DNA from 3 places in the Streptomyces sp. NPDC088387 genome. Region 3 is predicted to be linked to each of the others. Evidence: riboswitches for the same ligand, from Rfam matches in the RefSeq annotation. Region 3 holds a riboswitch; each other region holds the start of a gene.

Region 1 (3,272 bases), on a different contig from region 3:
GCGACGGCGCCAAGACCGTGAACATCTCCACGATGTCCTCGATCGTGATCGCCGGCACCGGCGCCAAGGTCGTCAAGCACGGCAACCGCGCCGCGTCCTCGGCGTCCGGCGCCTCCGACGTACTGGAGAAGCTCGGCGTCAATCTGGAGCTGACCCCGCAGCGGGTTGCCGAGGTCGCCGAGGTCGCCGGCATCACCTTCTGCTTCGCCGTGAAGTTCCACCCGGCGCTGCGTCATGTCGCCGCGGCGCGCGGCCAGTTGGGGATCCGGACCACGTTCAACTTCCTCGGTCCGCTGACCAACCCGGCGAAGGTGAGGGCCCAGGCCGTTGGTGTCGCCGATCTCCGGATGGCACCGATCGTCGCCGGTGTCTTCGCCGAGCGGGGCAACTCCTCGCTGGTGTTCCGCGGCGACGACGGACTTGACGAACTCACCGTGACGTCGACGTCCAAGGTGTGGATCGTGCGGGACGGTCAGGTGCGGGAGGAGACGTTCGATCCGCGGGACGTGGGGATCGGGCTGGTGCCGGTGGAGGCGTTGCGGGGGGCTGACGCCTCGTTCAACGCGGACGTCGCGCTGCGCTTGCTCGACGGGGAGACGGGGCCCGTTCGGGACGCCGTGCTGCTGAACTCCGCGGCTGCGTTGGTCGCGCTGGAGCCGGGGTCCGGGTCGCTCGTGGAGCAGATCCGTGCCGGGATGGAGCGGGCGGCTGAGGCTGTGGACTCCGGGGCGGCCAAGCGGACGCTTGAGCGGTGGGTTGTCGCCAGTAACGCCTGATGCCAGGGGGCGTGGGGTTGTTGTGCGTGTGCCGCGCCGTTGTGGCTGGTCGCGCAGTTCCCCGCGCCCCTGAAAGACAAAGCACGGGGCGTAGCCCCGGCTTTCCAGGGGCGCGGGGAACTGCGCGACCAGCCACGTCCGGACCCGCACCCGCAAGTCGCCCGCGGCCCCGTGCTCTCGAGCGGCCGTTCCGGCATCCGGACAGGAGTTGCGGTCCGGTGATCACATCCCGTAGCTTTCTGATCAGGTCATGAGTGACAGCCATCAGGCCCCGGCCGGCTGTCCGGCAACCCTCCGTCCGTGGCGGGGTGCCCCGGGTGAAGACCAGGCCGTGGACAGCAAGGTCCTCGGCAAGCGCGGACCCCTCGCACACCAGGGGTCCTGGTCGTCGAGGAGATCCCCGTGGGCAAGCGAATGCGATAGGGCCGCAGAGCCCCGCCTCCGCATCCCTCCTTCTTCTGTCTTCCCGCGCTTGAGCGTGCCGCTCGTGCGGTGAATTCCGCCTGCCACAACGGGAGTACACCCATGTCCGTCTCCACCGCCGCCGTCGACCAGACCGTCTGTTCCCCGCTGCCCGTGCTCGGGCGGGACGTCACCGTGCCGCTCGTCACCGGTGGCGAGGTCACGTACGCCGCGCTCGACTACGCGGCCAGCGCGCCCGCGCTCCAGCGGGTGTGGGACGACGTGGCCGCGTACGCCCCGTACTACGGCAGCGTGCACCGCGGGGCCGGGTATCTGTCGCAGCTGTCGACGGACCTGTTCGAGAACGCCCGGCGTACCGTCGCCGAGTTCCTCGACTGCCGGGACGACGACCAGGTCGTCTTCACCCGGTCCACCACCGACTCGCTGAACCTGCTCGCCGCCGCGCTGCCCGCCGACTGCCAGGTGTTCGTCTTCGAGACCGAGCACCACGCCTCGCTGCTGCCCTGGAAGAACGCCCACGTCAGCTACCTCGACGCCCCGCGCACCCCGCGCCAGGCCGTGGAGACCCTGGAGAAGGCCCTCGCCGACCGTGACCCCCACGGCCCCGCCCTGGTCTGTGTCACCGGCGCCTCCAACGTGACCGGTGAGCTGTGGCCCGTACGGGAACTGGCCGCCGCCGCGCACGCCCACGGTGCCCGGATCGTGCTCGACGCCGCCCAGCTCGCCCCGCACCACCCCGTCTCCGTCGCCGAACTCGACGTGGACTGGGTCGCGTTCTCCGGGCACAAGCTGTACGCCCCGTTCGGCTCCGGTGTGCTCGCCGGGCGCGCGGACTGGCTGCGCGAGGCGGAGCCGTATCTCGCGGGCGGCGGCGCCAGCCGCAAGGTGACCCGGCGGACGGACGGGGGAGTGGACGTCGAGTGGCACGACAGCGCCGCCCGCCACGAGGCCGGCTCGCCCAACGTCATCGGCGCCTACTCCATCGCGTCCGCCTGCAAGGCCCTCACCGACGCCGGTTTCGAGGGTCTCGTCGCCCGTGAGCGCCACCTGATCGACACCGTGCGGGCCGGTCTCGCCGAGGTTCCCGAGGTGCGGATCCTCTCCCTCTTCGGCGACGACGCACCGCGTGTCGGCGTCATCTCCTTCGTCGTCGACGGCTGGAACAGCTCCCACTTCGCCGCCGCGCTCTCCGCCGAGTACGGCATCGGTGTCCGCGACGGTCTGTTCTGCGCCCACCCGCTGGTGCGCACCCTGCTCGGCAGCGACCCCGAGTCGCAGGGCGAGTGCGGGGCACCGGAGGCGGCGCCCGGCGAGAAGTCGCTCAACGCGATCCGGGTCAGCTTCGGTGCGGGCACGCCCGACGAGCACGTGGAGCGGTTCGTCCGGGCCGTGCGCGAACTCGTCCAGGACGGCGCCGCCTGGAACTACCGTACGGTCGACGGGCGTTGTGTGCCCGACACCTCCGCGTGAGCCGGTAGCCGGGCGCCCAGGACGACCATCCGCAGGGCGCGTTCGGTGGCGTCGGTGAGCAGCTCCGCGGCCCGCACCAGCGCCTCCGCCAGGGCCATCGGGGCGGGCAGGATGCCGTGGTACGCGTCGACGCCCGGCACGTCGTGGGCGCCCTTGCCGAGGGTGCCGGCGAGTGCCAGTACGGGACGGCCGTAGAGCTTGGCGCGGCGGGCCACCTCGCCGGGGACCTTGCCGCGCCGGGTCTGTTCGTCCAGCGCGCCCTCCGCGGTCAGCACCAGGTCGGCGCGGGCCAGACGGGCGTCCAGGTCGAGGTGGTCGAGGAGGACGTCGAAGCGGGGGAGGAGCCGGGCGCCGAGAGCGGCGAGGCCGGCGCCGAGGCCGCCGGAGGCGCCGGTGCCGGGGGACAGGCGCAGGTCCGTGGGGAGCCGGTGGACGTCCCGGGTGAGGACGCGGGCCCAGTTCTCCAGGCCGGTGGAGAGGCGCTCGACCTGCGCCGGGGTCGCGCCCTTCTGGGGGCCGAAGACCCGGGCCACGCCGTGCTCGCCGCACAGCACGTTGTACGGGTTGCAGGCGACGAGGAGTTCCGTGTGCGGCAGACGGGAG
Region 2 (3,272 bases), on a different contig from region 3:
ACTCTACCGCGCTCAACCCTACAGAATTGCCCCCTCCGCTTCTCTCACGGAGGGGGCAACTCAATGAACTCTTCGTAACCGCGCTTACTTGCGGTAACTGATCGCCGGGTTCAGCCGCCCGCGACGGCCGGAATGATCGACACTCCGGCACCGTCCGGGGTGGCCGTCTCCAGCCCCTGCTCGAACCGGACGTCGTCGTCGTTCACATAGACATTCACGAACCGACGCAGCTTGCCCTGGTCGTCGAGTACCCGGGCGGCGATCCCGGCGTGCTTCTTCTCCAGGTCGTCGATGACCTCACCGAGGGTGCCGCCCTCGGCCGGAACCTCGGCCTGACCGCCGGTGTAGGTACGAAGAATGGTGGGGATGCGGACGGTAACGCTCACTTTGAACCTCCGGTCAGCTGCTTCTCAGGGGCACGGGGCTGTGTTGGATCTGCGGCTACCGCCGCGCGGGCGCGACCAGCCACGACGGACCCGCAGACAAAAACGACTAGCCGAGGCCGGCCTCCCGGAACGACTCCAGGTTGGGACGAATGGTCGCGGTCAACCCCGTGTCGGCCACCGCGTCCAGCGTCTTGAGGCCGTCCCCGGTGTTGAGCACGACCGTCGTCAGCGTCGGATCCAGCAGACCGTTCTCGATCAGCTTCCTGGTGACACCGACCGTCACACCCCCGGCGGTCTCCGCGAAGATCCCCTCGGTACGTGCCAGCAGCCGGATCGCGTCGACGATCTGCTCGTCGGTCACGTCCTCCACCGCCCCGCCCGTCCGCCGCGCGATGTCCAGCACGTACGGACCGTCCGCCGGGTTGCCGATGGCCAGCGACTTGGCGATGGTGTTCGGCTTCTGCGGCCGCACCACGTCCTGCCCGGCCTTGTAGGCGACGGACACCGGCGAGCAGCCCTCGGCCTGGGCGCCGAAGATCTTGTACGGCCGGTCCTCGACGAGCCCGAGCTTGATCAGCTCCTGGAGCCCCTTGTCGATCTTCGTGAGCTGGGAGCCGGAGGCGATCGGTACGACCAGCTGGTCGGGCAGACGCCAGCCGAGCTGCTCGCAGATCTCGTACGCCAGCGTCTTGGAACCCTCGGCGTAGTACGGCCGCAGGTTGACGTTGACGAAGCCCCAGCCCTCGCCGGCCGAGTCGCCGATCAGCTCGGAGCAGAAGCGGTTCACGTCGTCGTAGTTGCCCTGGATGCCGACGAGCTCGCCGCCGTAGACCGCGGCCATGACGACCTTGCCCTGCTCCAGGTCGTGCGGGATGAAGACGCAGGAACGGAAGCCCGCGCGGGCCGCCGCCGCGCCCACCGCGCCGGCCAGGTTGCCGGTCGAGGAGCAGGAGAGGGTGGTGAAGCCGAAGGCACGCGCGGCCTCGATGGCCTGGGCGACGACGCGGTCCTTGAAGGAGTGGGTCGGGTTGCCGGAGTCGTCCTTCACGTACAGCCCGCCGGTCACGCCCAGCTCGCGCGCCAGGTTGTGTGCCTTGACGAGCTTGGTCCAGCCGGGGTTGATGTTCGGCTTGTCGGCGACGTCGGCCGGGACGGGAAGGAGCGGCGCGTAGCGCCAGATGTTCGCGGGGCCCGCTTCGATGCGCTTGCGGAGTTCCTCGGCGTCGTAGGCCGAGAAGTCGTAGGCGATCTCCAGCGGGCCGAAACACTCCTCGCAGGCGAAGACAGGTCCGAGCGGGACGCGGTGGCCGCATTCCCGGCAGGACAGCGCCGAAGCGGGACCGAGGTCTACGGTGGAATTGTCGGCGTTTGCGACAGTCTGCACAGCCATGTGAGGCGAGGCCCTTTCTCCTCATCTTCCTCACGACGCATCTCGTCGTGAGACGGATTTGGCACCTTCCCTAGCCGGGAGCCTCGCGACGACGATTCACAGTGATCGGATCAACAATGATCCACGGTAATCCACGGTGATCGGTACGAGACCGGCTGGAGGGTTGCCGGGGCTTCAACGGGCCGTTTCCCTCTGCCCCTCTGGATGAGCTGTATGCGGTTGTTGTTCGGTTGTGTACGCCATGGACCCCCGACATGCGATGGTCATCAGCGTTGTTCAAGACTGTAACCGAAGGCCAGGACAGTTGAGAGAGTCGTCCGAACGGCGAGATGGATCACACACTGTCCAGAGTGAGGAGCCACGGACCGTGCTGGAAGAAGTCGAGCGCTGGCTGAGGACCCGCACCTGGTCCGTGAGCGATCGCCCGCTGCACCGCCTCCTGGCCGCCAAACGCACCACGGGGCAGTCGGTGAGCGTCGTGCTGCCCGCGCTGAACGAGGAGGAGACCGTCGGCGACATCGTCGCCGTGATCCGCCACGACCTGATGCTCCAGGTACCGCTGGTCGACGAGATCGTCGTCGTCGACTCCGGCTCCACCGACCGCACCGCCGAGGTGGCCGCCGCGGCGGGCGCCCGGGTGGTGCACCGCGACGCGATCCTGCCGCGCGTCCCGGCCGTGCCCGGCAAGGGCGAGGTGCTGTGGCGCTCGCTGCTCGCCACGAGCGGCGACATCGTCTGCTTCATCGACGCGGACCTGAGGGAGTTCTCCTCGGACTTCGTCTCCGGCATCGTCGGCCCGCTGCTGACCGAGCCGGGCGTCGACCTGGTGAAGGGGATGTACGACCGTCCGCTGGCCGGTGCCGCCGGGCAGGGCGGCCGGGTCACCGAGCTGATGGCGCGCCCACTGCTGAACATGCACTGGCCGCAGCTGGCCGGTTTTGTGCAGCCGCTGGGCGGTGAGTACGCGGCCCGCCGCTCGCTCCTGGAGCAGCTGCCGTTCCCGGTGGGGTACGGCATCGAGCTGGGCATGCTGGTGGACTCGCTGCATCTGGTCGGCCTGGACGCGCTCGCGCAGGTCGACGTCGGAGTGCGCAAGCACCGGCACCAGGACGGACAGGCGCTGGGCCGGATGGCCGCCGCGATCTACCGCACCGCGCAGCTGCGGCTGGCCCGCGGGCATCTGGTCCGCCCGGCGCTCACCCAGTTCGAACGGGGTGAGGCCGGCTTCGAGCCGCGGACGTACTCCGTGGACACGGAGGAGCGCCCGCCGATGGTGGAGATCGCGGAGTACGCGGCGCGGAAGGTGGCCTGAACCGTCGCTCGTGGGCGCCCGGCCGGTTGTATACGGCTCCGCCGGCCGGGCCGACCCGTACGTTTGAGCGTTTCCGGGGAGGGCTAGGTTGAGGCGTATGGCTGCAACCTTCGGTGCCGCGCAGGTCCTCGTCGCCTCCAACCGGGGGCCCGTCTCGTACGAGCTCGGGGAGGACGGCTCGCTG
Region 3 (3,272 bases):
GACCGACCAGCTCCCGGCGCTTTGCGGTGTCCGTGGTGGCCGCCTGCCCGGACAGTACCGAGTCCAGTGAACTGGCGGGCAGCCGGTAGTAGTTGGTGAGGTCGGTGGAGAAGGAGCTGCGCAGGATGTCCGGGTCGGAGCGGGTCACGTTGCTCCACACCACGTCGAAGTCGCCCGACTGGAGGGTGGTGGCGAACTGGCTGACCTGGAGCTGCTTGAGCACCACGTCGACGCCGACGGCTTTGAGCTGCTGCTGGACCAGCTCCAGGGCGGGCTGGTTGGTGGCCGCGTTGGGGAACCAGGTGATGGTCAGGCTCAGCCTCTTGCCGTCCTTGGCGCGGACGCCGTCGCCGCCGGCCCGCCAACCGGCCATGTCCAGCAGGGACTTGGCCTTGTCCGCGTCGAACGCCAGGTCCGCCGAGAGGTCGGTGTAGTCGGGTGTGGTGCGTGCCAGGACGCTGGTCGCCGGTGCGGTGCCGGTCGGGAACACGGTGTCGGCGATCTGCTTGCGGTCGACGGCGGCCAGGATCGCCTGACGGACCTTGGTGTCCTTGAGGAGGGGCCGGGAGTTGTTGAGTCCCAGGCCGAAGACCACGCCGGGGTTGGCCCGGCGCAGGAGGGCGACCTGGCCACCGCCCAGCGCCGCCTCGTTGGCCCTGCCGACGCTGCTGATCGCGTCGACCTGCCCGGACTGGAGGCTGCCGGCCCGCACACCCGCCTCGGGCACGACCTTGAACACCAGCTTGTCCAGATGGGCCTCACCCTTCTTGGACCACAGGGCGGAACCCCAGTCGTAACCGGTCCGCCTGGCCAGGGTGATCGACTGGTTCTGCACATAGTCGTCCAGCACGAACGGTCCGGAGCCGATCACACCGTCACTGCACTTCTGCTGGGGCGTCCGCTTGACGCTCGCCGACGACTCGATGCCCAGCGAGTGGGTCGAAGTCGCTTGCAGGAACTGCGCGTTGGGCTCCGCGAAGGTCACCCTGACGGTGAGCGGATCGAGCACGGTGGTGCTCTTGACGCCGGTGAGATACCCCTGGGCGAGGGAGCCCAGGGGGCCGAGATCGGGCACCGCGTCGAAGTTGTCCTTGACCACCTGTGCGGTCAGCTCGGAGCCGTCGCTGAAGGTGACGCCCGGCCGCAGATGGAACGTGAACGTCGTCGCCCTGGCGTCGATGTCCCAGCTCTTGGCGAGCCAGGGCACGATCTCGCCGGTCTTCGGGTCCTGGTCGGTCAGGGAGTCCACGATCTGGCGTACCGAGTAGATGCTCTCGTTGCTGCCGACCTGCTGCGGATCCACGCAGCCGGTGTCGGAGCCCACCGCGAAGGTCAGGGTGCCGCCCGACTTGGCCGGGCCGCTGCCGGCGCCGGTGCCGTCACCGCCCGATCCACAGGCGGTCAGAAGGACGGCGCCGGTCAGCAGTGCGGCCAGGGGTGCCCAGCGGGAGTGTCTGAAATCCGGAAGTGCTGTCACGGGAGGGGTTCTCCTGCTCGTGTCACCAGGCACGGCGTGCCATGGGCGGCACAGCCGTGCGGGGGCATGCGACCCCGCACGGCCGGACGCGGGCGCGGGGAGCGCGATACAGACAGGGGTCGGGGATCAGGGATACGACACCGGGAAAGGTGGCGTGGGAGAGGTCGCGAAGGCGCGGGTCCGCGACGGACGTCAGCGGGCGCCGGGCGGGCTCGTCAGGCCTGACAGAGGCAGCTGTTCGAGCGCTTCAGATCGATGTGGAGCCGACGCGAGAGCCGGGAGAACGCCGGGGCGCCGGTACGGGAGGCAGCCCGTTCACCGCCGTGCCGCATACCCGTCCTCCCCGTCTCCGGCCCCGGACTCCGGGGCGCCGCGCTTGCGGGAGTCGTCGGTGACCCCGCCGGGCCTTCACCTGGGGCACCGCACCGCGCGGGAGGGTTGCCGGTCAGCGAGCCAGGGCTTGACGCTGACACTCAATGCCGCTGGCGATGCTACGGAGCGGTCTTGTCGTACGTCAATGGCGCGATTGTGCCGCCGGTTGGCACGGGCCCGGCCGTCTCACGTGCCCGCACGCGCGGAACCGCCCGTGCGGCGCGCCGACTTCACCGTGGCCGACCCGTCGGAACGTCGGCGCGCCGCTGTTCGGGGCGTTCGAGGCCCCGGCGGTCGTGCCCACGTATCCCGCCAGGCCGCACCCGCTGCCGGGCCCTGCCGAACCGGCTCCCCGGTCGGTCACCCGGATCGACTGAGCGACGCAGGTCGCCGCCGCACCGGCAGCGCGGCTACGGCCGGTGAAGTGCCCCGGGCGCCTTCGACGTTACCGCGGGGTACATCTCTGTGTGCAATCCCTTGACTCCGCCTGCCGCACTGGTCATTCTCGTCGCACACCTTGCGCCGGTCATGACAATTCGTCGACCGTGCCGTCCCCTCGACCAAGGGATATGGCCAGTGACCAAGGCTCGACGTAGGTACGGACGCGCGTTCCGCCGGCGCAAAGACCTCACCATCGTGTCGCTGCTGCTCTTCGTGCTGGCAATGGCTCTTGGGCCGACGCCGAGTTCGGCGGCCGACGACGACTGGTGGACCCCCACCGCACGCCCCGCACCGGACTCCGCCATCGGCGTCACCGGCGAACCCTTCACCGGCACCAACGCCCAGGGCGAGGTCCGCGGCTTTGTCGACGCGCACAACCACATCATGGCCAACGAGGCCTTCGGCGGCCGGCTGATCTGCGGGAAGTCCTTCTCCGAAGCCGGGATCGCCGAGGCGCTCAAGGACTGTCCCGAGCACTACCCCGACGGCTCCCTGGCCATCTTCGACTTCATCACCAAGGGCGGGGACGGCAAACACGACCCCGCCGGCTGGCCCACCTTCAAGGACTGGCCCGCCCACGACTCCCTCACCCACCAGCAGAACTACTACGCGTGGATGGAACGGGCCTGGCGCGGCGGCCAGCGGGTCATGGTCAACGACCTCGTCACCAACGGGGTCATCTGCTCGGTCTACTTCTTCAAGGACCGCTCCTGCGACGAGATGACGTCGATCCGCCTCCAGGCGAAGCTGACGTACGACCTCCAGGACTACGTCGACGAGATGTACGGCGGCCCCGGCAAGGGCTGGTTCCGGATCGTCACCGACAGCGCGCAGGCCCGCCAGGTGGTCGAGCAGGGCAAGCTGGCGGTGATCCTCGGCGTGGAGACCTCGGAGCCGTTCGGGTGCAAGCAGGTCCTGGACATCTCCCAGTGCTCGAAGGCGGACATCGACAAGGGCCTCGACGAGCTGTACTCGCTCGGCG

The links. A riboswitch is a leader RNA that binds a small molecule or an ion and turns the genes downstream of it on or off. The one in region 3 is predicted to bind S-adenosylmethionine.
Region 1: linked by a shared signal. The riboswitch ahead of ACIQAC_RS01925 (aminotransferase class V-fold PLP-dependent enzyme) and the one ahead of ACIQAC_RS22760 (ABC transporter substrate-binding protein) in region 3 are both predicted to bind S-adenosylmethionine.
Region 2: linked by a shared signal. The riboswitch ahead of thrC (threonine synthase) and the one ahead of ACIQAC_RS22760 (ABC transporter substrate-binding protein) in region 3 are both predicted to bind S-adenosylmethionine.

The regions. Positions count from the first base shown of each region.
Region 1 covers NZ_JBIVNC010000001.1:396,634-399,905, reverse strand. The annotation lists gene trpD (anthranilate phosphoribosyltransferase) at 1-776, shown strand, start outside; SAM riboswitch class IV at 1,023-1,139, shown strand; gene ACIQAC_RS01925 (aminotransferase class V-fold PLP-dependent enzyme) at 1,302-2,669, shown strand; gene ACIQAC_RS01920 (glycerate kinase) at 2,624-3,272, opposite strand, start outside.
Region 2 covers NZ_JBIVNC010000011.1:135,827-139,098, reverse strand. The annotation lists gene ACIQAC_RS27800 (MoaD/ThiS family protein) at 111-386, opposite strand; gene thrC (threonine synthase) at 493-1,776, opposite strand; SAM riboswitch class I at 1,795-1,987, opposite strand; gene ACIQAC_RS27790 (glucosyl-3-phosphoglycerate synthase) at 2,144-3,088, shown strand; gene ACIQAC_RS27785 (trehalose-6-phosphate synthase) at 3,186-3,272, shown strand, end outside.
Region 3 covers NZ_JBIVNC010000008.1:206,976-210,247, reverse strand. The annotation lists gene ACIQAC_RS22760 (ABC transporter substrate-binding protein) at 1-1,477, opposite strand, end outside; SAM riboswitch class IV at 1,845-1,958, opposite strand; gene ACIQAC_RS22755 (discoidin domain-containing protein) at 2,513-3,272, shown strand, end outside.